2 regions of the Micromonospora sp. NPDC049799 genome follow, and region 2 is predicted to be linked to the other one. Evidence: predicted binding sites of a transcription regulator. Region 2 holds the regulator's gene; the other holds the start of a gene.
The links. Region 2 encodes HrcA, which represses chaperone genes, less so after heat shock. Its sites were predicted from a motif close to GGTTNGCACNCTCNNNNNGAGNGTGCNAACC; they were not measured.

Region 1 (15,791 bases), on a different contig from region 2:
CGCCGGAGACTTTGATAGTTCTTACGACCCAACGCCGGAGGCGTTGTGCGATCGTCCCTCCCGACCAACGTTCCGAGGGCCAGCGGTTAAATCGCTGGCCCTCGGTGTTTCTCCGGAGCATCCTCGCCACATGAGCATCGTCGTCGCGCCCTTCGACACCGCCGACCCGGCCGCGGTCGACGAGGCACACCGCATCGCCACCGCTGCCACCGTCGCCGACGTCCCGGACTTCCCGGTGGACGAGCGGGAGGAGTTCGGCGTCACGCTGGCCCACCCGATGCCCGGCAACGTCTTCGTGCACGCGCTCGCCCGGATCGACGGAGTGGCGGTCGGGCGCGTCCAGGTGCGGCTGTCGCAGCTGGACAACACCGACCTCGCCAGCGTCACCATCGAAGTCCACCCGGAGCATCGCCGGCGCGGGGTCGGTCGGGCGCTGTTCGCGTACGCCCGCCGGGTGGCCGTCGACGACGGCCGCAAGCGACTGTTCTGGAACGCCGTGGCGACCCTGCCCGGCGGGGCGGTGCGGCCGGAGGCCGGTGCGGCCTTCTCCGCGGCGATGGGTGCGAAGCCGGCGCTGGCAGAGGTCCGCCGCCGGCTGGACACCACCCGAACCAGCCAGGTCGAGCTGGACGACCTGCTGGCCGACGCGCGGTCGAGGGCTGCCGGCTACCGGGTGGTGGGGTGGCACGGTCGGACGCCCGACGAGTACGTCGCCGACGTGGCCCGGCTGGAGAGCCGAATCATCTCCGACGCGCCGATGGGTGACCTGGAGATGGAACCCGAGAAGATCGACACGGACCGCATCCGGGGCATCGAGGTCGTCCTGGCGGCCAGGGGCCGGCGGGCCTACCACCACGGCGCCGTGGACCCGGCGACCGGGCGGCTGGTCGCCTGGACGATGCTCGACGTGGGCGCGTCGGCACCGTGGCACGCCTGGCAGCAGACCACCATCGTCGACCCGGACCATCGCGGCCATCGGCTCGGCCTGCTCGTCAAGATCGAGAATCTCCGGTACGCGTTGGCCCGTGAACCGCGGCTGACCGCGATCGACACGTGGAACGCCGCCGTCAACGACTACATGATCAGCATCAACGAGCGGATGGGTTTCCGGGCCGTCGACGGCTGGACGGACTGGCAGCTGGTCCTCTGAGCAGGCTCGCCGCCCGCGCGGCCCACGGTCGCAGCACCGGCTCGCCGTAGCCGCCGGCGGCCAGACCCGCCCGCCGCTCGAACGTGTTCCCTCGCCCGTAACTGCCGGTCAGGCCGTACGACCAGAGGCACGCCAGCCAGTACGTGGGCCAGAACAGGGGTCCGAGCAGCGCGTACTGCCGGGCGTGCCGCAGCTCGTGACCGAGCAGGTCGGCCCGGTCCGGGTGGAGCAGCCACTCCGGCGGCCGGCGGGTCAACACCACCGAGCCCACCGTGAAGCACTCCTGACGGGGTATCCGCAGGCGGTAGCCGCCGGCCACGATCACCCCGTCCGGCGTACGCACCCGCCGGGTCCGGGCCAGCGTGGCCAGCACCAGCCCGACCGGGGTGGTGCCGTTGAGCCAGGTGGCCCGGGCGCAGGTCCGCTGCCGCACCATCCCAGCATGCGACCGGTCGTCCACGGCCGCCATCGGGCGACCGGCCGCTGACGATCCGTGTTGTGACACTGCTCTACTGATCTGGGGGCTTTCTGTTGCATGATGGCGGGCATGACGGAGACCCCGCACCCCCTGTACGACAGGCACGCCGAGACCCTCAACCGCGCGCTGACCGCGATCACGGAGCGGGGGTACTGGTCCGCCTACCCCGAGTCACCCAGCCCGCGCGTGTACGGCGAGACCGCGGCCGCCGACGGCAGGGCCGCCTTCGAGGCGTACCTGCACGGCGACTTCCCCCTCGACCAGCCCGGTGACGGCGGCACGGTCGCCACCGAGGCGAGTCCGTTCGGCCTGGAGCTGGGCGTTCGCTATCCGCACGCCGCCGCCGACCAGCTCGTCGGCGCCGCGACCGCCGCCCTGCCCGCCTGGCGCGACGCCGGCCCGCAGGCCCGCGCGGGCGTCTGCCTGGAGATCCTCGACCGGCTCCACAAGCACATCTTCGAGCTGGCCAACGCCGTGCAGTTCACCAGCGGCCAGGCGTTCGTGATGGCCTTCCAGGCCGGCGGCGCGCACGCGCTCGACCGCGCGCTGGAGGCGGTCGCCTACGCGTACGCGGAGATGACCCGCCACCCCGGCACGGCCGGCTGGGAGAAGGCCGCCGGCAAGGGCGACCCGCTGCGGATGACCAAGACGTTCCACGTGGTCCCCCGGGGCGTCGCGCTGGTGATCGGCTGCAACACCTTCCCGACCTGGAACTCCTACCCGGGGCTCTTCGCCTCGCTGGTCACCGGCAACCCGGTGGTCGTCAAGCCGCACCCGCGCGCGGTGCTGCCGCTCGCGATCACCGTGCGCTACGCCCGGGAGGTGCTCGCGGAGGCCGGGTTCGACCCGAACCTGGTGCTGCTCGCGGCCGAGGCCCCCGGCGAGACGCTCGCCTCGACCCTGGCCCTGCACCCGTCCGTGCGGATCGTCGACTTCACCGGCTCCACCGAGTACGGCGACTGGCTGGAGGCCAACGCGCGGCAGGCCGCCGTCTACACGGAGAAGGCCGGCCTCAACACCGTCGTGGTCGACTCCACCGACGACTTCGCCGGCATGTGCCGCAACCTCGGCTTCACGCTGACCCTGTACAGCGGCCAGATGTGCACCACCTCGCAGAACATCCTGATCCCCTCGGGCGGCATCGAGACCGACCAGGGGCACAAGAGCTTCGACGAGGTGGCGGGGGGCATCGCGGCGGCGGTCGGGAAGCTCACCGCCGACCCGGCCCGCGGCGTGGAACTGACCGGCGCGATCGTCAACGACGGGGTGCTGGAGCGGCTCGACGAGATCACCAAGGTCGGTGAGCCGGTGCTGGAGTCGCGTACGGTCGAGCACCCCGCCTTCCCGGGCGCCGTGGTGCGTACGCCGACGATCGTCAAGCTCGCCGCCGACGACAACGCCACCTACTCGCGGGAGTGGTTCGGGCCGATCTCCTTCGCCATCGCGACCGACTCCACGGCGCACAGCCTGGAGATCCTGCGCTCGACGGTCGGCGAGAAGGGCGCCCTCACCGCGGCGGTCTACTCCACCGACGAGGCGGTGCTGGACGCCGCCGAGGCGACGGCCATCGAGGTCGGCGTGCACCTGTCCTGCAACCTGACCGGCGGCGTGTTCGTGAACCAGTCGGCGGCGTTCTCCGACTTCCACGGCAGCGGCGCCAACCCGGCGGCCAACTCGGCCCTCACCGACGGCGCCTACGTGGCGAACCGCTTCCGTGTCGTCCAGAGCCGCCGCCACGCCTGACCCGGCGACGGTGAAAGGAAGGGCCCCTCTTAACGCCTGGCGTAGAGGAGGGGCCCTTCTCAACACTCAGGCGGGGCGGCGCATCTGGAGTTCGGTGAGCGCGGGGATCTTCGGGTGCGGAACGCGTACGCCGGTGTCCTCGAAGCCCAGCCGCTGGTAGGCGCGGTAGGCCCGCTCGTTGCCGACCACCACCTCCAGCATCAGCTCCGGCCGCCCGCAGGTGCGTGACCACCTCGCCACCGCCTCGACCAGGTCGCCGAGCAGGCCGGTGCCCCGCCAGGCCGGGGTGAGGTAGACGGCGTACACGACGGTCAGGCCCGGCTCGTCCGGCGTCGCGGTGCCCCCGGCATGCCCGACGAGGCGGCCTCCCGGGTCCGCCACGAACTGGGCGTTCCCCGTGCCCGCCGACGCGTACGCGATCCGGGCCGCGTACTCGGCGTGCGGTCGGGCGGCGGCGTCGGCGATCGTCTCCAGGAACGCCAGCGGCGCGTCCGCGAGCATCTCCAGCCGCAGCGCCCGCATGCGGGCGGCGTCCCGGGGATGGACCCGCCGGACCGGTGCCCTCCGCGCGGCGGGCCACCCGCCGGTGTCCCGTCGGGACGGCAGCCGCACCGCGCTGGGCATCCCCGGACCGGTTGTCATGAGCGCATGCCTACCACAGCGACGGGCGACGATGCCGATCGCACGGAATGCGCCCGATTTGTGGTCGTGCGTGGCCGTCACGCCTCGTGTAGCGTGCGATTCCGGTCACCGATTCAGCGGCCGTCGCCGATCGCCGAACGGTGGTCCCCGGCGGCCGGCGTGCCGGTTCCCGGGTCGTGGAATGCCGCGCAGAGTGAGGAAGTGCACCGTGGCACAGGGCACCGTGAAGTGGTTCAACTCCGAAAAGGGCTACGGCTTCATCGCCGTCGACGGCGGGCAGGACGTCTTCGTTCACTTCTCCGCTATCGAGATGGACGGCTACAAGGCGCTGGACGACGGCCAGCGGGTGGAGTTCGAGATCGCCCAGGGCCAGAAGGGCCCCCAGGCGGAGCGGGTCCGCGTCATCGCCTGACCGGCGACCGGCCCGCCGGGAGCGCCGGGCAGGGGCTGCGGTGCGCGTACGCACCGGGGAGGATCATGAGCCTTTCCAGCTGTCGCTGAGGAGGGTTCTTTGTCCGACCAGCAGCCTCCGGCCACTCCGTCCCCCGGTCCCGGAGACCCCGACCCGTCGGTGCGGCCGACGGGTGACCCCACCGCGCCGCAGCCCGGCCCGGCGCCCCAACCGTGGGAGCCGACCATGGCCCCCGGGGCGTACGGCGCCCCGCCGCCCGGCCCGTACGGCGGCCAGCCGTGGTACCCGGGTGGTCCGGCGGCCTGGCCGGCCCCGGCGTACCCCGGCGGGTGGTTCCCGCCCGGATTGGACCCGAACGATCCGCTGGTCAACCCGCCCGGAGCCGGCGTGGGCGGATGGTGGGCGCGCTGCGTCGGCGCGGTCCGACGCGGCTGGCCCCTGCTGGTGCCGATCCTGCTGCTCACCCAGGTGCTGCCGGCGGCGCTGGTGTCCCTGCTCTCGCTGGCGGTCGACCCGACCGCGCGGTGGGACGCCGACCTGGCCGAGAACCCCGACGCGCTTCCGGACACCTTCCTCGCCGACCTGGCAGCGATGTTGGGCGTGCTCGTCGGTGCGCTGGTGATCTTCGGCCTGGTCCAGGCCGTCGGCTGGGGGGCCGGCACCTGGGTGGTCGCCCGCCAGGCGGCCGGCGAGCCGGTGAGCCTCGGCGGGGCGTTGCGCCACGGCGCCCGCCGGGCCCTCGGTCTGTGGGGGTGGAGCCTGCTGGTGGGCGTGCTGGTCGGGGTCGGTGTCTGCTTCTGCGTCCTGCCCGGGATCTACCTCGTGTTCGCGCTGAGCCTGGCCGGGCCGGTCTACCTCTTCGAGCGGCAGAACCCGATCGGTCGCGCGTTCCGGATGTTCCACGAGCGGCTCGGCCTGGTGCTGGGTCGGATGGCGTTGGTGGCGGTCGCCTTCGTGGTCGTGTCGGTGGTGGCCGGCATCGTCGAGGCGGTCGGCGGGCTGCCGTTCGGCACCACTCCGCTGGATTCGCCCGGTACGGCGGTCGGGATCGTCGTGGTGAGCCTGACCGGTGCGGTGCTGGCCCTGCCGGCGTACCTCGCCTACCTCGTCGGCCTGGTCGTGACGTACGCCGAGCAGCGGGCCTGCGAGGGTCCGGTGAACGCCGCGCGACTTGCCGCGGAACTCGGCTGACCGGGGCACTCGTGCTTGCACTCGGCAGGGGAGAGTGCTAAACAAGTCATTGGCACTCGCATACCGTGAGTGCCAATGGTCGGGGCGGTAGGGCCACGGCCGCAACGGCGCCCAGTCGCTGGTGCGGCACATGGCCGGTCGTCGCGGGCTATCCGGCCCGGCCGAGGAGACGTCGTCGTCGCCAGGTGGCGACGTCCCCAAGGTGCGTACACCAGGCGGCCCATCCGGGACACACACTCGGGTGGCCCGTGAGTGTCCAGGAGGACAACGCCGTATGGCCAAGATGATCGCGTTCGACGAAGAGGCGCGCCGCGGCCTCGAGCGGGGCATGAACCAGCTCGCCGACGCCGTGAAGGTGACGCTCGGCCCCAAGGGCCGCAACGTCGTGCTCGAGAAGAAGTGGGGTGCCCCCACCATCACCAACGATGGTGTGAGCATCGCCAAGGAGATCGAGCTCGAGGACCCGTACGAGAAGATCGGCGCCGAGCTGGTCAAGGAGGTCGCGAAGAAGACCGACGACGTCGCCGGTGACGGCACGACGACGGCGACCGTCCTGGCCCAGGCCCTGGTCCGTGAGGGCCTGCGCAACGTGGCTGCCGGCGCCAACCCGATGGCCCTGAAGCGGGGCATCGAGGCGGCCGTGGCCAGCGTCTCGGAGGAGCTGCTGAAGCTCGCCAAGGACGTCGAGACCAAGGAGCAGATCGCCTCCACCGCCTCCATCTCCGCCGGTGACAGCACCGTCGGCGAGATCATCGCCGAGGCGATGGACAAGGTCGGCAAGGAAGGCGTCATCACCGTCGAGGAGAGCAACACCTTCGGGCTGGAGCTGGAGCTCACCGAGGGTATGCGCTTCGACAAGGGCTACATCTCCGCGTACTTCATGACCGACCCGGAGCGTATGGAGGCCGTCTTCGACGACCCGTACATCCTGATCGTCAACAGCAAGATCTCGTCGGTGAAGGACCTGCTCCCGATCCTGGAGAAGGTCATGCAGGGCGGCAAGCCGCTGCTGATCATCGCCGAGGACCTGGAGGGCGAGGCCCTGGCCACCCTGGTGGTCAACAAGGTCCGGGGCACCTTCAAGTCGGTCGCCGTCAAGGCGCCGGGCTTCGGTGACCGCCGCAAGGCCATGCTGACCGACATCGCCATCCTCACCGGTGGCCAGGTCATCAGCGAGGAGGTCGGCCTCAAGCTGGACGCCGTCAGCGTCGACATGCTGGGCCGGGCCCGCAAGGTCGTGGTGACCAAGGACGAGACCACGATCGTCGACGGTGCCGGTGACGCCGAGCAGATCCAGGGCCGGGTGAACCAGATCCGGGCCGAGATCGACAAGAGCGACTCCGACTACGACCGCGAGAAGCTGCAGGAGCGCCTGGCCAAGCTGGCCGGCGGTGTTGCGGTGATCAAGGTCGGCGCGGCCACCGAGGTCGAGCTCAAGGAGCGCAAGCACCGCATCGAGGACGCCGTCCGCAACGCGAAGGCCGCCGTCGAGGAGGGCATCGTCCCGGGTGGTGGCGTCGCGCTGGTGCAGGCCGGCAAGACCGCCTTCGACAAGCTGGACCTCGCCGGTGACGAGGCGACCGGCGCGCAGATCGTCCGGATCGCGCTGGACGCCCCGCTGCGGCAGATCGCCGTCAACGCCGGCCTCGAGGGCGGCGTCGTGGTGGAGAAGGTACGTAACCTCGACGCGGGCCACGGCCTCAACGCCGCCAACGGCGAGTACGTGGACCTGCTGGCCGCGGGCATCATCGACCCGGCCAAGGTGACCCGGTCGGCGTTGCAGAACGCTGCGTCGATCGCGGCGCTCTTCCTCACCACCGAGGCCGTCGTGGCGGACAAGCCGGAGAAGACCCCGGCCGCCCCGGCTGGTCCGGGTGGCGGGGACATGGACTTCTGAGTCCGGTTTCCTGAACGCCGAAAGGGGCGGGCCGCGTCAGCGGTCCGCCCCTTTCCGTGTTCCGCGCTGGCGACAGCGGCGCGCTCCCGCCTGTCACGTCGGCAGGGGCCGCTGGTTGCGCCGCTTGTGTGCCCGGTCGTACGGCTGCCGGATCTGGACCGGTTCGTCCACCGGCGTGACCGGCTCGTCGGCCGGTTGGTCGGCGCCGGTCATCTCCGCCCGCTGCTCGGCGTCGCCGTAGTCGAGTCGGTCGAACGGCAACGGGCCGGGCAGTTCGTCGTCCGTGGTCATGAGAGCCTCCTCTACCGAAACGGTAGGGGGCGTCGATGACCCATGCGGGCGAATGACGTTATCTGGGTCTATATCCCATTCGCCCCTTTATTGATCTCCGAGCGTCCTCCGGTACAGGAAGAACACCCGCTCGATCCGCGCGCCCGCGCTGCCCGAGTAGAACGGCACGGGTCCCACCCAGCCGATCTGCGCGGTGTCGATTCCCGCCGCCCGCTGGTCGGCCAGGCAGCGCCGCAGCAGCACCCCGCCGATACCCGAACCCTCGGCCGCCGGCGCCGTGCCCATCGGGCCGAACCAGCTGGGCCGGGACGACCCCCACGCCGCGAAACCGAGCAGCTCGCCCTCGCGTTCCGCCAGGTGGCAGCCCGCCCGGTCACGGCCGAGCGACCCGGCCAGCTCCTCGTCCCACGAACCACCGAAGGTGGAACGGGCGAAGGCCGTCAGCGCCGGCAGGTCCGCCGGCTCCGCGCGCCGTACCGACACACCCTGGCCGGCCAGCCGCGCCTCCGCGGTCTCCGTCGGCCGCAGGGCGGGGGATCCGGCGTACGACAGGTCGGCGGTCATGTTCCACGCCGTCCGGTCCTGCGTGTAGCCGAGCGCCAGTGCGGCGCAGACCGCCGGGGTGTAACGCACGTCGATACCGGGCCAGCCGTACCAGGGCGGGTTGCCGGCGAGCAGCACTTCGGCCGCGCCCAGCCCGGCGAGCGTCCGCTCGGCGTACGACAGCAGCGCCCGCCCGACGCCGCGCCGACGGTGCGCCGGATCCACCGCCACCAGGTCGACGTGCCCGAGTCGGGTGTCCCGCCCGGAGATCGAGCAGACCACCGTCCCGACCAGCTCTGCACCCCGGTACGCGCCGAGCGCCACCACCGGCCGGTCGGCGCCCGCCCGGATCCACAACGTGTCGATCAGGGCGTCCGCCTCGGCCGCGTCCTCGGGCAGGTCCAGCGCCCGCCGGCACAGCCCCACCACATCCGGCACACGGTCGGCGGCCAGCTCGGTGACGATGATCTCCGCGTCCATGGTCGCCGACCCTAGAGCACCGGGGGTCACCTGTTAAGAAGGGGCCCTTTCACCTCACCAGGCGTTAAGCGGGGGCCTTCCTTACCGCCCTTCCTTACCGCTGGGCGGCCTGGACGGCGGCGTACGCGTCGACCAGCCCGGCGCCGACGACGTTCCGCGGGTCGCCGCAGGTGTCCGTCGGCACCTGCGCGGGTGTCGCGGTCTCGGCGAGGATCCGCCGCGTCCGGTCCAGGTCCCCGACCAGCGCCGGGTTCGCCGACCACATCAGCGCCACCACGCCCGCCACCTGGGGGGTCGCCATGGAGGTGCCGCTGAGCGACCCGTACCCGCCCCCGGGCATCGCGGAGAGGACCTCCTCGCCCGGCGCGACCAGGTCCGGCTTGGCGACCCCGCCTGGTGCCGGTCCCCGCGACGAGAAGCTGGCCACCCGGCGCCGGTCGTCCACCGCGCCCACGGTGAGCACCTCCGCGTACGGCGCGGGCGGATCGTCGAGCGAGCCACAGGAGGGTCCGGTGTTGCCGGCCGCCGCGACGACCATGATCCCGGCGGCGTCGAGCGCGGCGGCGGCCGGCCGGAGCACGCCCGGGTCGCAACCCTCGATCGATGGGCAGCCCCACGAGTTGGTGAGGATCTCCGGCGCGCGGGCGGGGCGACCGTCGGTGAACGGGTCCCCGCCGGGCGGGAACGGGGCGAGCATGAACTGGAGGCAGTCCAGGTAGTGGGCGGGGTTGCCCAGGTTGCGGTCCAGGTTGACGCAGCCCACCCAGCCGGCGCCCGGGGCCACCCCGACGCCGTTGCGGCCCACCGCGCTGCCGACCGTGTGGGTGCCGTGGCCGCCCTGGTCGGTGGGGAAGCGGGTGGCGTCCCACGGGTCGTACCAGGAATCGTCGCCGCCCCGGAAACCCTCGGCCAGCGCCGGATGCCTCCCGTCCACCCCCGAGTCGGAGCTGCCCACGGTGACGCCGGTGCCGGTCACTCCCAGCTCCGACCAGACCTTGTCCGCGCCGATCAGGCGGACGTTCCACTCCGGTCCGGTCGGCGCGGGGGCGTCGCCCCGGGTCACGCCGGCCGGCTCGGGCAGCGGCCGTACCCGCTGGCTCACCAGCACGCGGGCCACCTCGGGCCGGCCGGCCAGCCAGGCCCGCACCGCGGGGCCGCCGTCCACCTCGATCGCGTTGACCAGGTAGTACGAGGTGTGGTCGAGCCGCAGCCAGCGCAGGTCCCGGCGCAGGTCGGCCTGCGTCCGGTCGGCGGTCTCCACGAGCCGCCGGTAGACCTCGGTCGCCCGTGCGTCCCGCCCCGCCTTCCCGGGTGCGGTGGGGACGCCGCTCAGGTCCGCCTGGTCCCGGAGCACCACCAGCAGCCGCTCGCCGTGCAGGCCGGGTTGACCGGGGCCGACCGCGACCACCCCGACGGTGGCCAGCAGGACCGCGGCGGTCACCCCGGCCACCCGCCGGCGCGGCAGACCGCCGCGGGGACGGGCGAACAGCACGCCGTACGCGACGGCGAGCACGGCCGCGACGGCGAGCCCGGCGCCGGCGGCAGCCGCCACCCAGTACGGCACGTCGCGGGTGTTGACCAGGACGACGCTGATCTCCTCGGGATCGGTGAACGCCAGCGGGCCGAACACGCCGAGCCCGACCAGCCAGCCGGTCGCCGGGCGCGTGACCGCCGGCCCCGGGTCGGGTTCCGCGCCGGCCGGACCGGTGTCGGTGGAGATCGGGGCGGTGTCGGCCGACCGGCGGGTCGCCATGGCCAGGGCGGCGAGCGCGAAACCGGTCGGCGGCAGGGTCAGCAGGAGCGGCAACTGGGCACCCGACTGGCCGACCCCGGCCCCCAGCAGCAGCAGCGCCACCCCGGCGACCAGTCCGCCGACCAGCACCAGCCGCGCCGGCCGGGGCGGCGTGCCGACCGCGAACACCGACCAGAAGGCGTCGTCCAGCAGCGCGGTGGCCACCATGCCGACCGCCGCCGCCGCGAGGACGGCGAGCAGGGTCTCCAGCAGCCCGCCGAGCGCGCCCACCCACACCCACGGCAGCAGCAGGGCCAGCCCGGCGGTCACCCCGAGCCTCCCCACCGCGATCTTGCAGTTTGGGTCGCTCGATTGCGGCCTTCGCCCCATTCGCCCCGGCAGAAAGTGCAAGATCGCGGGAGTGGGCCGGGTTGCGTCGCTCGTGCGGGTGCGGCCCAGCCGGCGGGCGGCGAGGGCGGCTACGGCGGCGGTGACGGCGAGGGCCGCGAGGTAGGCCTCGTGGTGCACCGGGGGGAGGGCCCGGAGCAGCCCCAGCAGCCCCAGCACGAGCACCCCGGCCAACCAGACCCGGCCCGTCGCCCGGACCGCCGCCGAGCGCGGCACCAGCGCCAGCGCCAGCGCGGGCGCACCGGCCAGCAGCACCGTGGCCAGCGCCACCACCGGCCACAGCCAGACCGCCCGGTCCAGGCCCGACGCGAGCAGCACCTGGTCGGTCAGCCACCCGCCGAACTGGGAGACCACGGTGAACCCGACGATCCAGAGCCCGGTGAACACGGCCGCCACCACCGCCCATGGACCCGGGCGGGGCGGAGCGGGATGAACGGGTCGACCGGGGGGAAACGGTGGGCCGATCTCCATGCCCCGACAGTACGGCGCGGGCGGTGCATGCCGTCGGACGGCCACGACCGCTACCGTGGAACCGTGCGTGACCCCAACGTGTCCCGGTCCGTGGCCGGCCAGCTCTCGCCCGAGCGGCGTGCCGCCGACCTGCGCCGACTCCGGGCGGAACGCTTCGACGTCCTGATCATCGGCGGGGGTGTGACCGGAGCGGGCGCCGCCCTGGACGCCGCCTCCCGAGGTCTCAAGGTGGCCCTGGTGGAGGCGCGCGACTACGCCGCCGGCACCTCCAGCCGGTCCAGCAAGCTCATCCACGGCGGCCTGCGCTACCTGGAGCAGTTGGAGTTCCACCTGGTGCACGAGGCGCTGACCGAGCGCGGGCTGCTGGCCACCCGGCTCGCACCGCACCTCGTCCGGCCGGTGCCGATCCTCGTTCCGCTGCCCGCCGGTAACGGCATCCGGGACCTGCCGGCCCGACTGTTCCGCCGCTCCTACTACGGGGCCGGCGTGGCCGCGTACGACGCCTTCGCGGGCGTCTTCGGCGGCGGTCGCGGGATGCCGCTGCACCGGCACCTCACCCGCGAGGGTGCCCGGCGGATCTTCCCCAGCCTGCGTCCCGACACCCTGGCCGGCGCCATCCGCTACTACGACGGGCAGGTCGACGACGCCCGGCTGGTGGTCACGCTGGCCCGGACGGCGGCCAGCCTCGGCGCGACCGTGGTCACCAGCACCCGGGCGGTCGGCCTGATCCGGCAGGCCCGCGAGGTGACCGGCGTCCGGGTCCGCGACCTGGAGGCGCCCGCCGGCTCCGAGGCCGAGTTCGAGGTACGCGCCCGGGTGGTCATCGGCGCCACCGGCGTGTGGAGCGACGACATGTCGCGGATGCTCAACGACGTGGGGCTGCGCCCCGGCATCCGGGTGCGGGCCTCCAAGGGCGTCCACCTCGTGGTGCCCCGCTCGGCGATCACCGGTGAGGCCGGCCTGATCCTGCGCACCGCCACCAGCGTGCTCTTCGTCATCCCGTGGGGTGGGCACTGGATCATCGGCACCACGGACACCGACTGGCGGCTGGACCGCTCCCACCCGTCCGCCTCGGCCCGTGACATCGAGTACCTGCTCGACCAGGTCAACACGGTGCTCGACCGGCCGCTCACCACCGCCGACATCGAGGGCGTGTACGCGGGCCTGCGGCCGCTGCTGGCCGGCGAGGCCGACTCCACCTCGAAGCTGTCCCGCGAGCACGCGGTCTTCGAGCCCATGCTCGGCCTGCTGCTGGTGGCCGGCGGCAAGTACACGACGTACCGGGTGATGGCCTCGGACGTGGTCGACCGGGCCGCGCACCGGCTCGGCGCGGTCCGTCCGTCGCGTACCGCCGACCTGCCGCTGCTCGGCGCCGACGGGTACGCGCCCATGTGGCGGGACCGGGCCGACCTGGCTCGCCGGCACGGCGTGCCGGTCGGAGTGGTGGAGCACCTGCTGGAGCGGTACGGCACCCTCACCCGCGACCTGCTCGCCCTGATCGACGCCGACCCGCTGCAGGCCTCCCCGCTGGCCGGTGCCCCGGAGTACCTGGCCGCCGAGGTGACGTACGCGACCCGCGCCGAGGGGGCGCTGCACCTGGAGGACGTGCTGACCCGGCGTACCCGGATCTCGTTCGAGACCGCGCACCGGGGCCTGGACTCGGCCGAGCACACCGCCGAGCTGATGGGCGCGGTGCTCGGGTGGGACGCGGCGACGCGTGCTCGCGAGGTGGAGCACTACCGGGCCCGGGTGGAGGCCGAGCGGCAGTCCCAGCTGATGCCGGACGACGCCACGGCGGACGCGGCCCGACTGGGGGCGCCGGACGTACGCGGTTTCGCGGCCGACCGCGGTGGTGACGGCGACCCCGCTGAACTTCCGTCGTCCTCCCGCTGACCGATGGTCCGAAAGACCGTCCATCATCGATGCCCGACCGGTCGGCCGGTTTCGAGCGCTACCTACGGTGGGGTAGGTTGCGGCGCGTGGTTCCCCCTTCCTGGTCGCGTCCGGTCCTTTTGTCCGTAGCCGTGCTGACCGTGATCGTGCTCGCCGGCTGCTCCGGCGCCGACGCCGGTGGAGCGCCCCGAACGGACGGGTCCGCGGCGGGCCGGCCGGGGCTGCCGGGCGCGGCCACCGCCGAGAAGGGCCGGGTCAGCCTGTTGCAGAAGGTCGGCGACGACGGCCCGCTGCGGAGCCTCAACGTGCAGGCGGACGGCCGGTGGGAGTGCGCCGACTGCGCCGGGGACGGTGTCACGTCGACCGGCGCCCTCGACGCGGAACAGGTGAAGCGGTTGCAGGACCTGCTCGCCGACCCCGGGCTGGCGAAGGAGACCGACCAGGCCCGGGAGTACCGGGTGAGCTGCATCGACGCGCTCACGTCGAGCCTGGTCACCACGGTCGGGCTGATCACCTCGCAGGACTGCCCGGGTGAGGAGAAGCCACCGGTCGCGTACGAGATCCTGCTGCTGCTCACCCAGGCCACGCCGGCCGAGCCCACCGCCTGAGCGGCCCCGTCAGAGCACCTTGCCCGGGTTGAACAGCCCGTCCGGGTCGAGCGCCGCCTTGATCGCCCGGTGCACCCGGACGCCGACCGGGCCGATCTCCCGGGCCAGCCAGTCCCGCTTGAGCAGGCCGACGCCGTGCTCCCCGGTGCAGGTGCCACCCAGGTCCAGGCCGAGCCGCATGATCTCGTCGAACGCGCGCCGGCCCCGCTCCAGGCTCCCCGGGTCGGCCCGGTCCACCACGATGTTCGGGTGCATGTTGCCGTCCCCGGCGTGCCCCACGACGCCGATCGGCACCTCGCACTCCGCCGCGATCCGAGCCACCCCGTCGAGCAGGGCGGCCAGCGATCCCCGGGGCACGGCCACGTCGTCGATGACCAGCCCGCCGGTGCCGTCCGGGTACGTCTCGGCCGCGTACCTCTCCATCGCCGGATGGGCGAGCCGGCGGGCCTGCAACAGCGCCGCGGCCTCGACCGCGTCGGTGGCCGCGTAGACCTCGTCGGCGCCCGCCTCCTCGCACACCCGGGTCAGGCCGGCCAGGTCGTCCGGCGCCCGGGAGCCGGTGTCGACGGCGGCCAGCAGCAGCGCCTGCGCGTCGGTGCGCAGACCCATCGGCCGGTACGCCTCGATCGCCCGCAGGTGGGTCTGGTCGAGCAGCTCCAGCAGGCTGGGGGAGAGGCCCTGGGCGGCGATCTCGGCGACCGCCGTGCCGGCCGCGGCGGTGGACGGGAAGACCGCCACCATGGTCAACGACTCCGCCGGGGCGGGCCGCAGGGCGACGGTCACCTCGGTGATCACCCCGAGGGTCCCCTCGGATCCGACGAACAGACGGGTCAGGTCGTAGCCCGCCACCCCCTTGGCGGTACGCCGGCCGGTGCGCAGCACCTCGCCGTCGGCGAGCACCACCTCCAGGCCCAGCACGTACTCGGTGGTGACTCCGTACTTGACGCAGCACATGCCGCCCGCGTTGGTGGAGACATTGCCGCCGATGGTGGACGACTCCCAGGAGCCGGGGTCGGGCGGGTACCAGAGGCCCTGCTTCGCGACGGCGGCGGCGAGCGCGGCGTTGACCACGCCCGGCTGCACCACCGCGATCCGGCTGACCGGGTCGATCTCTCCGATCGCGTCCATCGCGACCGTGCTGAGCACCACCGCGCCGTCGACCGCGTTCGCCGCGCCCGCCAGCCCGGTCCGCGCCCCCTGCGGCACCACCGGTACGCCGTGCCGCGCCGCCGCCCGCACCACCGCGACGACCTCTTCGGTCGTCCGTGGGCGGGTGACCACCAGCGGCGTACCGGACGCGCAGAGGTCGGCCTCGTCCCGCTCGTGCATCCGGAGCAGGTCGGGGTCGGTCAGCACGGCGTCGTCGCCGAGGGCGGCGCGCAGCTCGTCGAGGAGGGGGGTACCAGCCATGCCGGGAAGGCTACGGTCGTCGCCACGTGATCATCAACCGGCGCGGGGCGGGGCTAGATTGGCCGCCATGCTCTATGTCGACCGGCCGGCCTGGCCCTGGCGCGGGCGGCTCTGGTCGCATCTGATCAGCGACGTCTCCCCGGCGGAGCTGCACGCCTTCGCCGAGGCGTTGGGCGTGTCCCGCCGGGCCTTCGACCGGGACCACTACGACATCCCGGCCGAGCGCTTCGCCATGGCGGTCTGGCTCGGCGCCGAGGTGGTCCCGAGCCGCGACCTGGTGGCGCTTCTGCGTCGCTCCGGCCTCCGCCGCCCCAAGCACCTCACCCGCCCTGCCCGCTGACTCTCCCGCCGTCGTCGCGCCTTCCCCGATCCGGGGCGGTGTGGTCGACCCCGGCGTCGTCGTGACCGAGAGTGGTCGTCGTGGCGGCGGAGCCGGCGGACC
Region 2 (15,791 bases):
AGATGATGTCCACCGGCGCGGTGCACGAGCTGCTGGAGATCGGCGTCATCTCGCCCGAGATGGTGAAGGCCGACGCGCTGGGTGTGGGCGAGGTCGGTTACCTGATCACCGGCGTGAAGGACGTGCGCCAGTCCCGTGTCGGTGACACGGTCACCATCAACGGCCGTCCGGCCAGCGAGGCGCTCGGCGGCTACAAGGACCCGAAGCCGATGGTCTACTCCGGCCTCTATCCGATCGACGGGTCCGACTACCCGAACCTGCGCGACGCGCTGGACAAGCTCAAGCTCAACGACGCCGCGCTCGACTACGAGCCAGAGACCTCCGGCGCGCTCGGCTTCGGCTTCCGGTGCGGCTTCCTCGGCCTGCTGCACCTGGAGATCATCCGGGAGCGGCTGGAGCGGGAGTACAACCTCGACCTGATCTCCACCGCCCCCAACGTGGTCTACCGGGCCATCACGGAGGACGGCGAGGAGATCGTGGTGACCAACCCCAGCGAGTACCCGACCGGCAAGATCGCCGAGGTGTACGAGCCGACGGTGCGGGCCACGGTGCTGACCCCGAACGACTACGTGGGCGCGGTGATGGAACTGTGCCAGGGGCGTCGCGGCAGCCTGCTCGGCATGGACTACCTGTCCGCCGACCGGGTGGAGCTGCGGTACTCGCTGCCGCTCGCGGAGATCATCTTCGACTTCTTCGACCAGCTCAAGAGCCGCACCAAGGGGTACGCCTCCCTCGACTACGAGCCCTCCGGCGAGCAGGCGTCCGACCTGGTGAAGGTGGACATCCTGCTGCACGGCGAGCCGGTGGACGCGTTCAGCGCGATCGTGCACAAGGACAAGGCGTACAACTACGGCACGACCATCGCGGCGAAGCTGCGCAGCCTGATCCCGCGCCAGCAGTTCGAGGTGCCCATCCAGGCCGCCATCGGCAGCCGGGTCATCGCCCGGGAGACCATCCGCGCGATCCGTAAGGACGTGCTCGCCAAGTGCTACGGCGGTGACATCAGCCGGAAGCGCAAGCTGCTGGAGAAGCAGAAGGAGGGCAAGAAGCGGATGAAGATGGTGGGCCGGGTGGAGGTTCCCCAGGAAGCCTTCATCGCCGCCCTGTCCTCGGACTCCGGCGACGGCAAGCCCGCCGGCAAGAAGTAACCCTCGCGTCCGGCGGACGACGGCGTACGACGCCCCGGTGTGGCCGGGACCCACGGGTCCGGGCCGACCGGGGCGTCGCCGCGTTCCCGGGGTGCGGCATTGACGGCCGACAGCACCGATGCGGATCGGGGCGGTTTGGATTTTCGGCGGTTCGGGAACTTGATGGTCACGACAGGAACACCACATACCGTGGAAACATTTCGTGAAGGAGGGCGACCGTGGAGCTCACCGTTTGGGGCATCATCACCGCGCTGATCGTCGGTCTCATCGTCGGCGCGCTGGGCCGTCTGATCGTGCCGGGCCGGCAGAACATGCCGATGTGGCTGCACATGCTGATCGGTGTCGGCGCCGCGCTGCTGGGCACCGTCCTGGCGCGGGCCATGGGCATCGCCACCTCGACCTCGGGCATCGACTGGGGCGAGCTGGCCGTCCAGGTCGTCCTGGCCGCGATCGCCGTGGCCCTGGTTGCCGGCGTGGGCCGGCGACGCAGCCTCACCCACCGGTAACGGCTGACTGCTGAATCTCCGCGACGGGCGCCCGACCACCAGGTCGGGCGCCCGTCCGCGCGTGTCCGTCCGCCCGGACCCGGACGCGTGAACGACGGCGTTCCGTCACCTCTCGGTCATTCTTCGGCCGGGCGTCCCGGAAAGTCGGTTTGGGCTTCCGGCCATTCGGGAACTCAGGGGCCAGCACCGCACTGACAACGACAAAAGCTCATCATTTCTCATGAAGGAGAACGACCGTGGAGCTGACCGTCTGGGGCATCATCACCGCGCTGATCGTCGGTCTGATCATCGGCGCGCTGGGCCGCCTGGTCGTGCCGGGCCGGCAGAACATGCCGATCTGGCTGCACATGCTGATCGGTGTCGGCGCCGCCCTCCTGGGCACCATCATCGCCCGGGCATCGGGCTTCGCCGACACCGCTGGTCTCGACTGGCGCGAGCTGCTGCTGCAGATCGTGCTGGCCGCCGTGGCGGTGGCCCTGGTCGCCGGTGTCGGCCGTCGCCGGGGTGTCACCCACCGGTAAAACTCGCACAGCCTGAACAACGGGCACCCGACCCTCCGGTCGGGTGCCCGTTCGTGTTGGTGCGCCCCCTTTCGCCCCGATCCCTGTTCCGGTCCGGCCGCTCAGCTGCGGTACGGTCGCCTCGCTTCCCCCGGCCGCCCCACTGTCGTAAAGGAATTTTTCCTACTAAGGTGCGGCGGAGAAGGTTAGTGCCAAGCGGCGCGAGGGAGATGTGGCGTGAACAGGTGGAAGCGGCTGGCCCCGGTCACCGCCGTCGTGGCATCGGCCGCGATGGTGCTGGCCGGCTGCGGTGGCTCCAGTGACGACGAGGCCGCCGACAACAGCAAGCTGACGGTCTGGATGATGGGCGAGGGAAGCGAGGCGCAGACCTCCTTCCTCGACGGTGTCGAGAGCGAGTTCCGGCAGAAGCATCCGGACACGGATGTGGTGGTCCAGTACATTCCCTGGCTCGAAGCGCCCAAGAAGTTCCAGGCGGCGCTTGCCGGCGGCGAGGGACCGGACGTCACCGAGCTGGGCAACACCGAGACCCAGGGCTGGGCGGCGCAGGAGGCGCTGGCCGACCTGACCAGCCGGATGGACGGCTGGGCCGAGGGCAAGGACATCCTGCCGGACCTGGTCAAGAACGCCCAGCTGGACGGCAAGCAGTACGGCGTGCCGTGGTACGCCGGCGTCCGCGCCATCTACTACCGGACCGACTGGTTCGCCGAGGCGGGCGTGAAGCCGCCGACGAGCTGGGAAGAGCTGGTCACCGTGGCGAAGGCCGTGCAGGCGAAGAAGCCCGGGACCTACGGTCTCGCCCTGCCGGGCAACTCCGAGCTGCCCTTCTACTCCTTCCTCTGGGGTGCCGGCGCGGAGATCGCCACCAAGGACGGCGACACCTGGAAGTCCGGCTACAACACGCCGGAGGCCCAGAAGGCGGTCAAGTTCTGGACCGACCTGGTGACCGTGCACAAGGTCGCCCCGCCGGCCGCCGCCGGCTGGAACGAGATCGACGCGCGCACCCAGTTCGCCACCGGCAAGGCCGCGATGGCGTTCGCCGGTAGCTGGCAGCAGGGCGCGATCAAGAAGGACAACCCCGAGATCGAGAAGGTCTGGGGCACGTTCCCGATCCCCGGCCCGGACGGCCAGCCGGCTCCCGGCTTCGCCGGCGGTTCCGACCTCGCGGTCTGGGAGGACAGCGAGCGCAAGGACCTCGCCTGGGACTACCTGACCGTGCTGGCGAACAAGAAGAACGACCAGGCCTTCGCCGACAGCCTCGGCTTCTTCCCGGTCTACAAGGACCTGGTGGGCGGCGACAAGTACGCCAACGACAAGGTCATGGCGGCCTTCGCCACCACGCTGCAGAACACCAAGCTCACGCCGCTCACCCCGAAGTGGGTCGAGGTCAGCCGGAACAAGACGGTGACCCAGGCGATGAACAGCTCGGTCATGAAGGGTCAGAAGACGGTCGAGAAGGCCACCGCCGACGCGGCCGCGGAGATGGAAAGCATCCTCAACGCCAAGTGACCACGCTGACCGGGGCGCCGGAGACGACCGCCGCGCGGGAGACCCCCGCGCGGCGGCGTCGCCGGGTGGACCGCCTCCCCTACCTGCTGCTCCTGCCCTGCCTGGTGATCATCGCCGTCCTGCTGCTCTGGCCCCTCGGCCAGGTGGTGGCGATGTCCTTCTTCAAGCTCGACAGCGTCCGCCAGATGCGCGGGGACCGCGAGTGGCCGTGGGTGGGGCTGGGGAACTACGCCGACGTCCTCGGAGACCCGTTCTTCTGGACGGTGCTGCGCAACACGGTGTTCTTCGCCGCGGCCAACGTGCTGCTGACCATGATCCTGGGCACCCTGGTCGGTCTGCTGCTCAACCGTCTGGGCCGGCGGATGGCCGCGTTCGTGGCCAGCTGCGTGATGCTCGCCTGGGCCACCCCGGCGCTGACCGGCACGATCGTCTGGAAGTGGATCTTCGACGACACCAGCGGCCTGGTCACCTGGTTCTTCAACGCGCTGCCCGACGGGCTCTCGCAGGGCCTCTTCGGCCACAGCGACTGGACCGGCTACGGCTGGTTCAACTCGCCGCTGCTGTTCTTCGCCATCCTCACCCTGGTGGTGGTCTGGCACTCGTTCCCGTTCATCGCGGTCAGCGTGCTGGCCGGCCTGAAGAGCGTGCCGAGCGAGCTGCACGAGGCGGCCCGGGTCGACGGGGCCGGCCCGTGGAAGGCCTTCTGGAAGATCACCGTCCCGCTGCTGCGGCCGGTCTTCGGCATCCTGATCGTGCTCTCCACGATCTGGGACTTCAAGGTCTTCACCCAGTACTACGTCCTGGCTGGCGGCACCCAGGACCGGCCCACCTTCATGCTCTCCGTCTACTCGTACGCGGAGGCGTTCTCGCCCCCACCCAAGTACGGCCTGGGCGCGGCGATCGCGGTGATCCTGACCCTGATCCTGCTGGTGGTCACCGGCCTGTACGTCCGCATGGTGCTCAAGCAGGAGGAGGACGCGTGACGCGGGCAGGAGGCGGACGCGGGACGCGACGCGCGGGGCGGATCGCCCTCAACGGCGCCGGGCTGCTGGTGGCGCTCTTCGCGGCCTTCCCGGTCTACTGGATGATCGCCACCTCGCTGAAGCCGAGTGCGGAGATCTTCGCCAGCACGCCGAAGCCGGTGCCGGCCGAGCCGACCCTGGAGCACTACCGGGAGATCCTCACCGGCAACCTCATCCCGGGCGTGACCTTCGCCGACTTCTTCCTCAACAGCGTGCTCGTCGCCGTCGCCACGGTGCTGTTGAGCGGACTGGTCGCGCTGCTGGCGGCGACGGCGGTGGCCCGGTTCCGGTTCCGGCTGCGCACCAGTTTTCTGATCATGCTGCTGGTGGTCCAGATGATCCCGCTGGAGGCGCTGGTCATCCCGCTGTTCCTGATGATCCAGCGGCTCGGGCTCTACAACACCCTGCCCAGCCTGATCCTCACGTACCTCGGCTTCTCCCTGCCGTTCGCGGTGTGGATGCTGCGCGGCTTCGTCGCGGCGGTGCCGAAGGAACTGGAGGAGGCGGCGGCGATCGACGGGGCGACCCGCGCGCAGACCTTCCGGCGGATCCTCTTCCCGCTGGTCGCGCCCGGCCTGGTGGCCACCAGCATCTTCTCGTTCATCACCGCCTGGAACGAGCTGATCTTCGCGTTGACCTTCATCAACGACCAGGACCGCTACACCCTGCCGGTGGCGATGACGTTCTTCTTCGGACGGGACGACACCGCGTGGGGCCCGGTGATGGCCGCCTCGACGATCTTCACGCTCCCGGTGATCGTCTTCTTCCTGCTGGTGCAGCGGCGGATGGTCTCCGGTCTGGTCGCCGGCGCGGTGAAGGGCTGAGGGTTCCGCGATCGATGCCCGACGTCGAGGCACTACGCTCACCGCCATGACGGGCAGGGTGGCATCGGTCAATCTCGGCATCGTGACCGAGGCGGAGTGGGCCGGCGACGCGAGTGGTCGCACCGGCATCGACAAGCGGCCGGTGGACGGTGCGGTGATGGTCGGCGTCGGCGGGCTGGCCGGTGACTTCATCGGCGAACCCGCGCACCACGGCGGCCCGGACCAGGCGGTCTACGCGTACGCCGAGGAGGACGCGGCGTGGTGGGCGGCGGAGATCGGCCGGAGCATCCGCCCGGGTGGGTTCGGCGAGAACCTGACCACGTGGGCGGTCGACGTGACGGGCGCGGTGATCGGTGAGCAGTGGACCGTCGGGTCGACCGTCCTCCAGGTGACGATGCCGCGGACGCCGTGCACCACGTTCGCCGGCTTCTGGGGCATGCCGGACCTGATCAAGCGGTTCACCGCGCGGGCGACGCCCGGGGCCTACCTGCGGGTGCTCGTGGAGGGCGAGGTCGGTGCGGGCGACCCGGTCGAGGTGGTGGACCGGCCGGCGCACGGGGTGACGATCGGCGAGGTGTTCCGGGCGCTCAACCTGGAGCCGGAGCTGCTGCCCCGACTGCTGGAGGCCGAGGACCTGCCGGAGCGGATCCGGGAGAAGGCCCGCCGGAGGGTGCGGGCGTAGCTCCCGCCTGAGGTGTTGAGAAGGGCCCCCTCTACGACGCGAGGCGTTGAGAGGGGGCCCTTCCTTACCCGGTCAGCGGAGCCAGGGGACGTTGCGGTCGAGGAGGTCGCGCTGCTTGAGCTCCTTGCGCAGCGGGATCTCGTCGTCGATGTAGCCGTCCCAGTTGATGCCCCAGTAGTTCGCGGTGTGCGTGCCCTCACCGCAGAGCTGGCGCTGGACCGGCGTGCGGTTGGCCCACCACTCGCCGTCCTTGTCGATGTGCAGCTCGTCCAGCGGGCGGATCCACCGGTAGGTGTAGCCGATAAACAGCATCTTGCGGGTGATCGTCGACAGGTTCGTCGACCGGGAGTGCCACTGGCGGCGGTCGAAGATGAACGCGTCGCCCGGGTTGGCGGTGATCTCCACCGTGCCCTCCGGGTCCGGGTTGTGGACCGAGGTGTCCCTTGGGCGGGGCAGCGAGTTCTTCAGGTGGCTGCCCGGGATCACCTTGGTCGCGCCGCGACCGTTCTCCGACAGGTCCGACAGGACGTACGCGACCTTCAGCGAGAACATCGGCCGGGGCAGGTTCGGGTCCATCGTCTCCGGGTCGGAGTTCTGCCGGTACCCGTCCTGGTGCCAGCCCCAGTACGGCTTCTCCGGCTCCAGCGCCGGCGGGGTGACGTCCAGGTGGTTGTGGTGGGTGTAGATGTTCCAGCCCGCGAGGCCCCACATGTACGGGAACGCGATCGGGTGGGTGAGCAGTTCACCGAAGAGCTCGTCCCGCTCCAGGAAGCCCAGCAGGTGCAGGGTGCCGTCCTTGGTGGTGTTGCCCTTGGCCTTCTCCTCGGCGTAGACGCGGTCCACCGCCGCCTCCAGCGCCGCCCGGTGGTCCTCGGTCAGGACGTTGCGCAGCAGGAGGAACCCCTGCTCGTGGAACTCCTTGCGGTCAATGTCGCTGATCGGCTCGTAACCGGTCCGGTCGCCGTAGTCGAACGCCACGTCGTACCCCTCCCCATGAGGCGTTGAAAAGCATTCCTGGCACAGACCGCCGATCGTAACGTGCCGATTCGCCCGCCGGGGAGCGCCCGCCGTGATAACGACCGGTGACCGGACGCCCGGGAGTGGTACGGCGACTCTCGGTCAGAGTTCTGGCGCGGTATAGCCGATCTGTGGCTGGTTGACCGATTGTGCGGTCACTGCTGGTAGGGAGATCGGGGTCGTTCAGGCGTCGGCGACGACTTCCGCCACCACCTGCGCGGCGGGGGCGGCCGCACCGTCCACCCGGTCCCAGGTGCCCCCGTCGGCGGTCCACTCCAGGCCGCCGAAGCGGACCTTCCGGACGCCGTTGTCCTGGGCGTGCGACACCAGCCAGTGCGCGTACCGCCAACCGCCGCGCTCGTCCGCGGCCGCGATCGTCAGGCTGGTCAGATCGGCCGCGGCGGCGGTCGCCGCGAGACCCCAGTCCAGGGTGAGCCCCCGGGTCAGGGCGGCGGTGGCGACCTGGCCGCGGCGCAGCGGATTGCCGCCGATCGTGCAGGCGACCGCGCCGGTGGCCTCGCCGAGCAGTGCCCGGCTCAGCACCTCCGACTCGTCCGCCCACTTCTGGTACGCCTCGGGGAAGGCGGAGCGCTGCACCTTCTGGGCCGCGTCGGTGACCCGCATCCCCTCCCAGCCGCGCACCTTCTTCAGCGCCGCGTAGAACCGGTTCGCCGCGTACCGGGGGTCGCGGATCTCGGTCGGCGTGCCCCACCCCTGGCTCGGGCGTTGCTGGAAGAGGCCCAGCGAGTCGCGGTCGCCCCCGGCGAGGTTGCGCAGGCCGGACTCCTGGTAGGCGGTGGCGAGCGCCACCACCACCGCCCGCTCGGGCATGCCGCGCTGGATGCCGATGGCCGCGATCGTCGCGGCGTTGGCCATCTGGTCGGCGTCGAGCGCCACCTCGCCGTCGGCCCGCACCGTGCACGTCCGGCTGGTCAGCGGGAGACGGAGCTGCTCACCGAACTGCCGGACGACGATCCAGATGCCGACCATGGCCACCAGGAGAAGGACGACGCCACCCGCCACGGCTGCCCGAGTTCGCACCTGCACCCCCACTTCGACAGTCCGACAAGCGTACGTCCCCGTTCGGCTGATCCGGGTCGTCCGACCGGTTCCCTCCGTTACCCCCCGGGTGTGGCGGCGGCGCAGTGCCGCCCCGATCAGTCGGCACGCTCTCCCGGGTCACCGTCCAGAGCGGCCACCCATCGAGCGGGTCGTTTCGCCCGGAAGGCGAGCACGCCCTCCATTCCCTCCTCGGACAGGAAGAATCCGGTGGAGATGGCCGACAGGTCGGCGATCTCGGCTCGCAGGTCGGTCGCGGGCCGCCGGCGCAGGAGCTCCTTCGCCCCGGCGAGCGCACCCGGCGCGCCCCGGACCAGCGAGTCGCAGAACCGCGCCACCGCCGCGTCCAGCTCGGCCGCCGGCACGGCGGCGGTGACCAGCCCGACCTCGGCGGCCCGCCGGCCGTCGAAGGTGTCCCCGGTGAGGTACAGCTCGGCGGCGGCACGCGGGTGCAGCCGGGGCAGCACGGTCGCCGAGATCACCGCCGGGATCACGCCGATCCGTACCTCGGTGAAGGCGAACGTCGCCTCCTGGGAGCACACCGCCAGGTCGGCCGCCGCGATCAGGCCGAGGCCGCCGGCGCGCGCCGGCCCGGCGACCCGGGCCACCACCGGCTTCGGGCACTCCCAGACCGCCGCGAGCACGTCACCCAGCATCCCGGCCGGCACCGACCCGCTGGCGTACGCGGCGGCGGTCTCCTTCAGGTCCGCCCCGGAGCAGAAGACCGGGCCGGTGTGGTCCAGCACGATCACCCGTACGGAGTCGTCGGCGACCGCCGCGGCGATGCCGTCCAGCAGCGACGTCATGAGCGGGGTCGAGAGCGCGTTGCGGTTGTGCGGGCTGTCCAGGGTGAGGGTGGTCACCCCGCGGGCCGTGGAGACCCGCACGAGCGCGTCGGGAGAGGTCATGTGAGGGCACACTAGTGGCCATGCCCGGCGTCCTTCCAGATGGCGAACCCGTCCCCGTCGACGGGTCGCTCCCCGCGACTGCCACCCGCGCGGTCGGCGCGCGGGGCTTCGGGGTGTACGTGCACGTGCCGTTCTGCGCCAGCCGCTGCGGCTACTGCGACTTCAACACGTACACCGCCGCCGAGCTGGGCGGCGGGGCGAGCCGGGACGGCTACGCCGACACCGTGCTCGCCGAGCTGGCGCTGGCCCGCCGGGCGCTGGGCGAGGGGCCGCCCCCACGGGTGGACACCGTCTTCGTCGGCGGTGGCACGCCGACCCTGCTGCCCGCCGACGACCTCGCCCGGATCCTCGACGCCGTCGACCGCACCTGGGGGCTCGCCGCCGACGCCGAGGTCACCACCGAGGCGAATCCCGAGTCGGTCACGCCGGAGTCGCTGAAGACGCTGCGGGCCGCCGGCTACACCCGGATCTCGCTGGGCATGCAGTCCGCCGCGCCCGGTGTGCTCGCGATCCTGGACCGGAAGCACAGCGCCGGCCGGGCCGTGGCAGCCGCCGCGGAGGCGCGCGACGCCGGCTTCGACCACGTCAACCTCGACCTGATCTACGGGACGCCGGGGGAGGATGCGGAGGACTTCGCCGCCTCCCTCGACCAGGTGGTGGCCGCCGGCGTCGACCACGTCAGCGCGTACGCCCTGATCGTCGAGGACGGCACCCGGCTCGCCGCCCGGATGCGCCGCGGCGAGCTGCCGTACCCGGACGACGACGTCGCCGCGGACCGGTACCTGGCCGCGGAGGCCGCCCTCGGCGCGGCCGGCTTCTCCTGGTACGAGGTCTCCAACTGGGCGCGCTCCGACGCGGCCCGGTGCCGGCACAACCTGCTCTACTGGTCCGGGGCGGACTGGTGGGGCCTCGGCCCCGGGGCGCACAGCCACGTCGGCGGCGTGCGCTGGTGGAACGTCAAACACCCCACGACGTACGCGCAACGCCTGGCCGCCGGGGAGTCGCCCGGTCTGGCGCGGGAGGTGCTCGGGCCGGACGAGGCGCACATGGAGGACGTGATGCTGCGCCTGCGGCTCGCCTCCGGGCTGCCGCTGGACGCCCTCGACGAGGCCGGCCGGGTCGGCGCGGGGAAGGCCCTCGCCGACGGGCTGCTCGACCCCGACCGGTACGCGGCCGGCCGGGCCGTGCTCACCCTGCGCGGGCGACTGCTGGCCGACGCGGTCGTCCGGGACCTGCTGCCCTGAGGCCCGGTCTCCCACCTCGCCCCTGTTCCGTGCGGGAGACCGGACCTCGGTGCCGGCCGGGGGAGCGGCCGGCACCGAGTCAGCGCTTCACGAAGGAGTAGGTCATCGGGTAGCGGTACATCACACCCTCGTTGGCCTTGACGCCGCCGATGATCCCGAAGATCACCGGGACGATCCAGACGAGCATCGGGACGAAGAAGAGCAGGCCGCAGGTGATCAGGGTGAGCACCCAGCTCAGCACACCGACGACCGCCCAGGTGAGCTGGAAGTTCAACGCGGCGACCGCGTGTGCCCGCACCGTCGGAGACTGCTGACCGCGGGTCATCATCGCGATGAGCGGCGCGACCCAGCCGAACAGGCCGCCGCCGATGATCACGCCGAGCGGGCCGCCGAAGTGCGCCACCAGCGCCCAGGTCTTGTCCTCGGCGTTGGGGTAGCCGCCCGCCGGCGGGCCGTACGCGCCGCCGGCCGGGTAGCCGCCGCCGTGGGGCGGATAACCACCGGGCGGGGGATGACCGCCGGGGGGCGGGTAGCCACCGGGCGGCGGATAGCCACCGGCGGGGGGATAGCCGCCGGGCGGTGGGTAGCCGCCCGACGTCGGGGCGTCACCGGGGGGTGGCGGATAGCCACCGGGCGGGGGATAGCCGCCCGCGCCCGGTGCCCCGGACAGTGGTGCGGTGGGTTCGTCCGGGGCGGGCGGGCCGGGGAAGCCCGACGGAACGGTCGGGTCCGGGTCTCCCGCGCCGGGAGGGCGAGGTGGTTCAGTCATGGACGTCACGGTAGGGGCAGTCGGCAAGGGCGCACCAGAGCGACACCGCCCGGGATGTCCGGATGGACGGCCCTGGCGCCGCAGGCGGGCGGGTGCGCGCAGCACCCTCCGTCATTGATCATCGCGATGCCGGCCCTGCCGACGTAGACTGGCACTCGCTACAGTCGAGTGCCAGGCCGCTGCCCGGGCCCGTTCCGCGCGCCCGGCCCGACGTGCGACAGGAGGTGGGGAGGATGGGTCTCGACGACCGCAAACTCGCCGTGCTGCGCGCGATCGTCGAGGACTACGTCGCCACGCAGGAGCCCGTCGGCAGCAAGGCGCTGGTCGAGCGGCACCAGCTCGGCGTCTCGCCGGCGACGGTACGCAACGACATGGCGGTGCTGGAGGAGGAGGGCTACATCCGGCAGCCGCACACCAGCGCGGGCCGGGTGCCCACCGACCGTGGCTACCGCCTCTTCGTGGACCGACTGTCCCGGGTCAAGCCGCTGAGCCCGGCCGAGCGCCGGGCGATCGAGCGGTTCCTGGTCGGCGCCGTCGACCTGGACGACGTGGTGCACCGCACGGTGCGGCTGCTGGCGCAGCTGACCCGACAGGTCGCCGTCGTGCAGTACCCGTCGCTCGCCCGTTCCTCGGTGCGGCACCTGGAGCTGGTGCCGATCTCCACCACGCGCCTGATGCTCGTCATGATCGCCGACACCGGTCGGGTGGAGCAGCGGCTGGTCGAGCTGCCCGCGCCGGTCCCGGCCGACGACGTCACCGACCTGCGCCGACTGGTCAACGAGAAGCTGGTCGGCAGCCGGCTGTCGGAGACCCCACCCCTGGTCCAGGCCCTGGTCGACGAGTCGGCACCGCACCTGCGCGGGGCCATGACCACGCTGTCCACCGTGCTGCTCGAGACGCTGGTCGAGCGGCACGAGGAGCGGATCGCCCTGGCCGGCACGGCCAACCTGACCCGTGGTGGCCTGCTCGACTTCCAGGGTTCCCTGCGTCCCATCCTGGAGGCGCTGGAGGAGGAGGTCGTGCTCCTCAAGCTGATCGGCGAGACCCAGCCCAGCACCACCCGGGTGCTGATCGGCGACGAGAACGAGGTCGACAACCTCCGCGCCGCCTCGGTGGTCAGCACCGGGTACGGCCCCGGCGCGACCATCGTCGGTGGGCTCGGCGTGTTGGGGCCCACCCGGATGGACTACCCCGGCACGATCGCCACGGTACGTGCCGTGGCACGCTACGTGGGCGATCTGCTGGCCCAGAACTGACCAGTCAGGGTCGTCGGTGTCACTGGAGGCCGACGACCGGCGCAACGCGAGACGAACATGAGGACACGGAACGCAGTGGCCAGGGACTACTACGGCATCCTCGGTGTGAGCCGGGAAGCCTCCGACGACGAGATCAAGCGCGCCTACCGCAAGCTGGCGCGGCAGTTCCACCCGGACGTGAATCCGGACCCGGAGGCCCAGGAGAAGTTCAAGGACATCAACGCCGCGTACGAGGTCCTCTCGGACGACCGGAAACGGCAGATCGTCGACCTGGGCGGTGACCCGCTCGCCCCCGGTGGCGGGGGCGCCGGCGGTCCGGGTGGCCCCGGCGGGGCGGGGCCGTTCGTCGGCTTCCAGGACATCATGGACGCGTTCTTCGGCGGCGCCGCCGGTGGCGCGCGGGGGCCGCGTCCGCGTACCCGACCGGGTGCCGACGCGATCCTGCGCCTCGAACTTGATCTCCAGGAGACCGCGTTCGGCGTCGAGGCGCCGATCACCGTCGACACCGCCGTGCTCTGCACCACCTGCTCCGGTGCCGGCACCGCCGCCGGCACGCACCTGGCCACCTGTGAGGCGTGCGGCGGCCGCGGCGAGGTGCAGTCGGTGCAGCGCACCTTCCTCGGCCAGGTGGTCTCCGCCCGGCCGTGCACCGTCTGCCAGGGCTACGGCACCACCATCCCGCACCCCTGCCCGACCTGTGCCGGCGACGGCCGGGTGCGCACCCGCCGCTCGCTGACCGTCAAGATCCCCGCCGGGGTCGAGGACGGCATGCGGATCCGGCTGGCCCAGCAGGGCGAGGTCGGCCCGGGTGGCGGCACCGCCGGCGACCTGTACGTGGAGATCCACGAACGACCCCACGACGTCTTCTCCCGCAAGGGCGACGACCTGCACTGCCGGGTCACCGTGCCGATGACCGCCGCGGCCCTGGGGACCAGGCTGACCATCAAGACGCTGGACAGCGAGGAGCCGCTCGACGTCAAGGCCGGCACCCAACCGGGCAGCACGCTGCGACTGCGTGCCCGGGGCGTACCCCACCTGCGCGGCACCGGCCGGGGTGACCTCTACGTCCACCTCGACGTGCGGACCCCGACCAAGCTCGACGCCGACCAGGAGCGGATGCTGCGCGACTTCGCCAAGACCCGGGGCGAGGAGGTCGCCGAGCTGACCAAGCAGGGCGGCTTCTTCTCCCGGATGCGCGACGCCTTCAACGGCCACGCCTGACCATGTCCGCGCCGCTGTTCCTCGTCGAGGCGCTGCCCGCCGCCGACCAACTGGTCCTGGACGGCCCCGAGGGGCACCACGCCGCCACCGTGCAGCGGCTGCGCGTCGGCGAGGAGCTGCTCCTGGCCGACGGGCGGGGCGGCACGGCCGCCGCCGTGGTCACCGCCGTCGGCCGGGGCACCCTGGACCTCGACGTGGTCTCCCGGGGGTACGTGGACGCGCCCGTCCCGCGCCTCGTGGTGGTGCAGGGCATCGCCAAGGGCGACCGCGGCGAACTGGCCGTGCAGGCGATGACCGAGGTGGGGGTGGACGAGATCGCGCCCTGGGCCGCTGCCCGCTCGGTGACCCAGTGGCGGGGCGACCGGGGCGTACGGGCGCGGGAGAAGTGGGCGTCGACCGCCCGCGAGGCCGCGAAGCAGGCCCGCCGGGCGTGGCTGCCGGTGGTGGCCGGCGCTCCCGACGAGTCGACGACGCAGGTGACCCGCCGGATCGCCGGTGCCGCCGCCGCGTACGTGCTGCACGAGGAGGCCGACGAGCGGCTGGCCACCGTGCCGTTGCCCGACGCCGGCGAGATCGTGCTGGTGGTCGGCCCGGAGGGCGGCATCGACCGCGCCGAGCTGGACGCCTTCGCCGAGGCCGGCGCCCGGCCGGTGCGACTGGGGCCGTCGGTGCTGCGTACCTCCACCGCCGGGGTCGCGGCTTTGTCGGTGCTCTCCGCCCGCCTCGACCGCTGGTGACGGTGTAAGGAAGGGCCCCCTGTAACGCCTGGGGTAGAGAAAGGGCCCTTCTTGACGCGCCTCACGGGCGGGGGAAGACCTGCACCGGCTGGTCGTCGGGGCGCAGGTCGAGCCCGGCGGGGCCGACGATGAGCGGGTCCGGCACGCCCACCACCTCGCGGTCCTTCTCGGCGTAGTCGAAGCGGTTCAGCACGTGCCGCATCGCCTCCAGCCGGGCGCGCTTCTTGTCGTTGCTCTTCACCACGGTCCACGGCGCGTCCGCCGTGTCGGTCCAGAAGAACATCGCCTCCTTGGCCTCGGTGTACTCGTCCCACTTGTCCAGCGACGCGATGTCCATCGGGGAGAGCTTCCACTGGCGTACCGGGTCGACCTGCCGCACCGCGAAGCGGGTGCGCTGCTCGTTCTGCGACACCGAGAACCAGAACTTGACCAACCGTATGCCGGAGCGCACCAGCATCCGCTCCAGCTCCGGGACCTGCCGCAGGAACTCCAGGTACTCCTTGCGGGTGCAGAAGCCCATCACCCGCTCCACCCCGGCCCGGTTGTACCAGGACCGGTCGAAGAGCACGATCTCGCCGGCCGCCGGCAGGTGCGCCAGCCAGCGCTGGAAGTACCACTGGGTGGCCTCCCGCTCGTTCGGCTTGACCAGGGCCACCACCTTGGCGTCGCGCGGGTTCAGGTGTTCCATGAACCGCTTGATGGTGCCGCCCTTGCCCGCGGCGTCGCGCCCCTCGAAGAGGATCACCAGCCGCTCACCGGACTCGCGAACCCACTCCTGGAGCTTGAGCAGCTCGATCTGGAGCAGCCGCTTCTGCTGGTCGTACTCGTCGCGGTCCATGCGCTTGTCGTACGGGTAGTCCTCGCGCCAGGTGTCCACCGGGCTGCCGTCCGGGTTGAGCAGGACGGGGTCGTCGTCGTGGCCGTCGAGCACGCGGTAGTCGGCGGCGAGGTCCAGCACGGTGTCGGCCATGCCGGAGACCCTTACCCCGTCCCGGTGCCGATCCGACGCCGGGACGGCTGTCAGTTTGCTGTCAGCTGCGCAGGTAGGAGGCACCGTTGAGGTCGACGATCGTGCCCGACGCCCACTGCGCCTCCGGCGCGGCCAGCCAGTGCACGGCGGCGGCGATCTCCTCCGGCCGCGCCACCCGGTTGAAGGGGCTCTGCGCCCGGATGGCGTCGCCGCGCTCCCCGCTCAGGTGCTCGGTGGTCATGTCCGTCTCCACGAAGCCCGGCGCGACCGTGGCCACGGCGATGCCGTACGGCGCGAGCGCCACCGCGAGGGACTGACCGAGGGCGTTCAGCCCAGCCTTGCTGGCGCCGTAGGCGGGCTGGTCCGGTTCACCCCGGAACGCGCCCCGGGACGAGACGTTG

Region 1: the regulator HrcA is predicted to act here: its motif matches at 5,664-5,694, upstream of groL (chaperonin GroEL).

What each region holds. Positions count from the first base shown of each region.
Region 1 is NZ_JBFAMU010000026.1:2,176-17,966, reverse strand. Features, by position in the region: gene AB0I76_RS04405 (GNAT family N-acetyltransferase) at 131-1,150, shown strand; gene AB0I76_RS04400 (hypothetical protein) at 1,089-1,586, opposite strand; gene paaN (phenylacetic acid degradation protein PaaN) at 1,698-3,371, shown strand; gene AB0I76_RS04390 (GNAT family N-acetyltransferase) at 3,438-3,995, opposite strand; gene AB0I76_RS04385 (cold-shock protein) at 4,222-4,425, shown strand; gene AB0I76_RS04380 (hypothetical protein) at 4,651-5,616, shown strand; gene groL (chaperonin GroEL) at 5,891-7,513, shown strand; gene AB0I76_RS04370 (hypothetical protein) at 7,607-7,804, opposite strand; gene AB0I76_RS04365 (GNAT family N-acetyltransferase) at 7,892-8,827, opposite strand; gene AB0I76_RS04360 (S8 family serine peptidase) at 8,922-11,366, opposite strand; gene AB0I76_RS04355 (glycerol-3-phosphate dehydrogenase/oxidase) at 11,517-13,331, shown strand; gene AB0I76_RS04350 (hypothetical protein) at 13,463-13,939, shown strand; gene AB0I76_RS04345 (FAD-linked oxidase C-terminal domain-containing protein) at 13,949-15,349, opposite strand; gene AB0I76_RS04340 (DUF4031 domain-containing protein) at 15,417-15,689, shown strand.
Region 2 is NZ_JBFAMU010000028.1:5,648-21,438, reverse strand. Features, by position in the region: gene lepA (translation elongation factor 4) at 1-1,148, shown strand, start outside; gene AB0I76_RS04680 (GlsB/YeaQ/YmgE family stress response membrane protein) at 1,367-1,654, shown strand; gene AB0I76_RS04675 (GlsB/YeaQ/YmgE family stress response membrane protein) at 1,891-2,175, shown strand; gene AB0I76_RS04670 (sugar ABC transporter substrate-binding protein) at 2,392-3,681, shown strand; gene AB0I76_RS04665 (sugar ABC transporter permease) at 3,678-4,664, shown strand; gene AB0I76_RS04660 (carbohydrate ABC transporter permease) at 4,661-5,527, shown strand; gene AB0I76_RS04655 (MOSC domain-containing protein) at 5,574-6,209, shown strand; gene AB0I76_RS04650 (phytanoyl-CoA dioxygenase family protein) at 6,282-7,187, opposite strand; gene AB0I76_RS04645 (hypothetical protein) at 7,410-8,273, opposite strand; gene AB0I76_RS04640 (enoyl-CoA hydratase-related protein) at 8,384-9,193, opposite strand; gene hemW (radical SAM family heme chaperone HemW) at 9,214-10,437, shown strand; gene AB0I76_RS04630 (DUF4870 domain-containing protein) at 10,517-11,206, opposite strand; gene hrcA (heat-inducible transcriptional repressor HrcA) at 11,440-12,462, shown strand; gene dnaJ (molecular chaperone DnaJ) at 12,538-13,683, shown strand; gene AB0I76_RS04615 (16S rRNA (uracil(1498)-N(3))-methyltransferase) at 13,686-14,420, shown strand; gene ppk2 (polyphosphate kinase 2) at 14,482-15,390, opposite strand; gene AB0I76_RS04605 (SDR family oxidoreductase) at 15,452-15,791, opposite strand, start outside.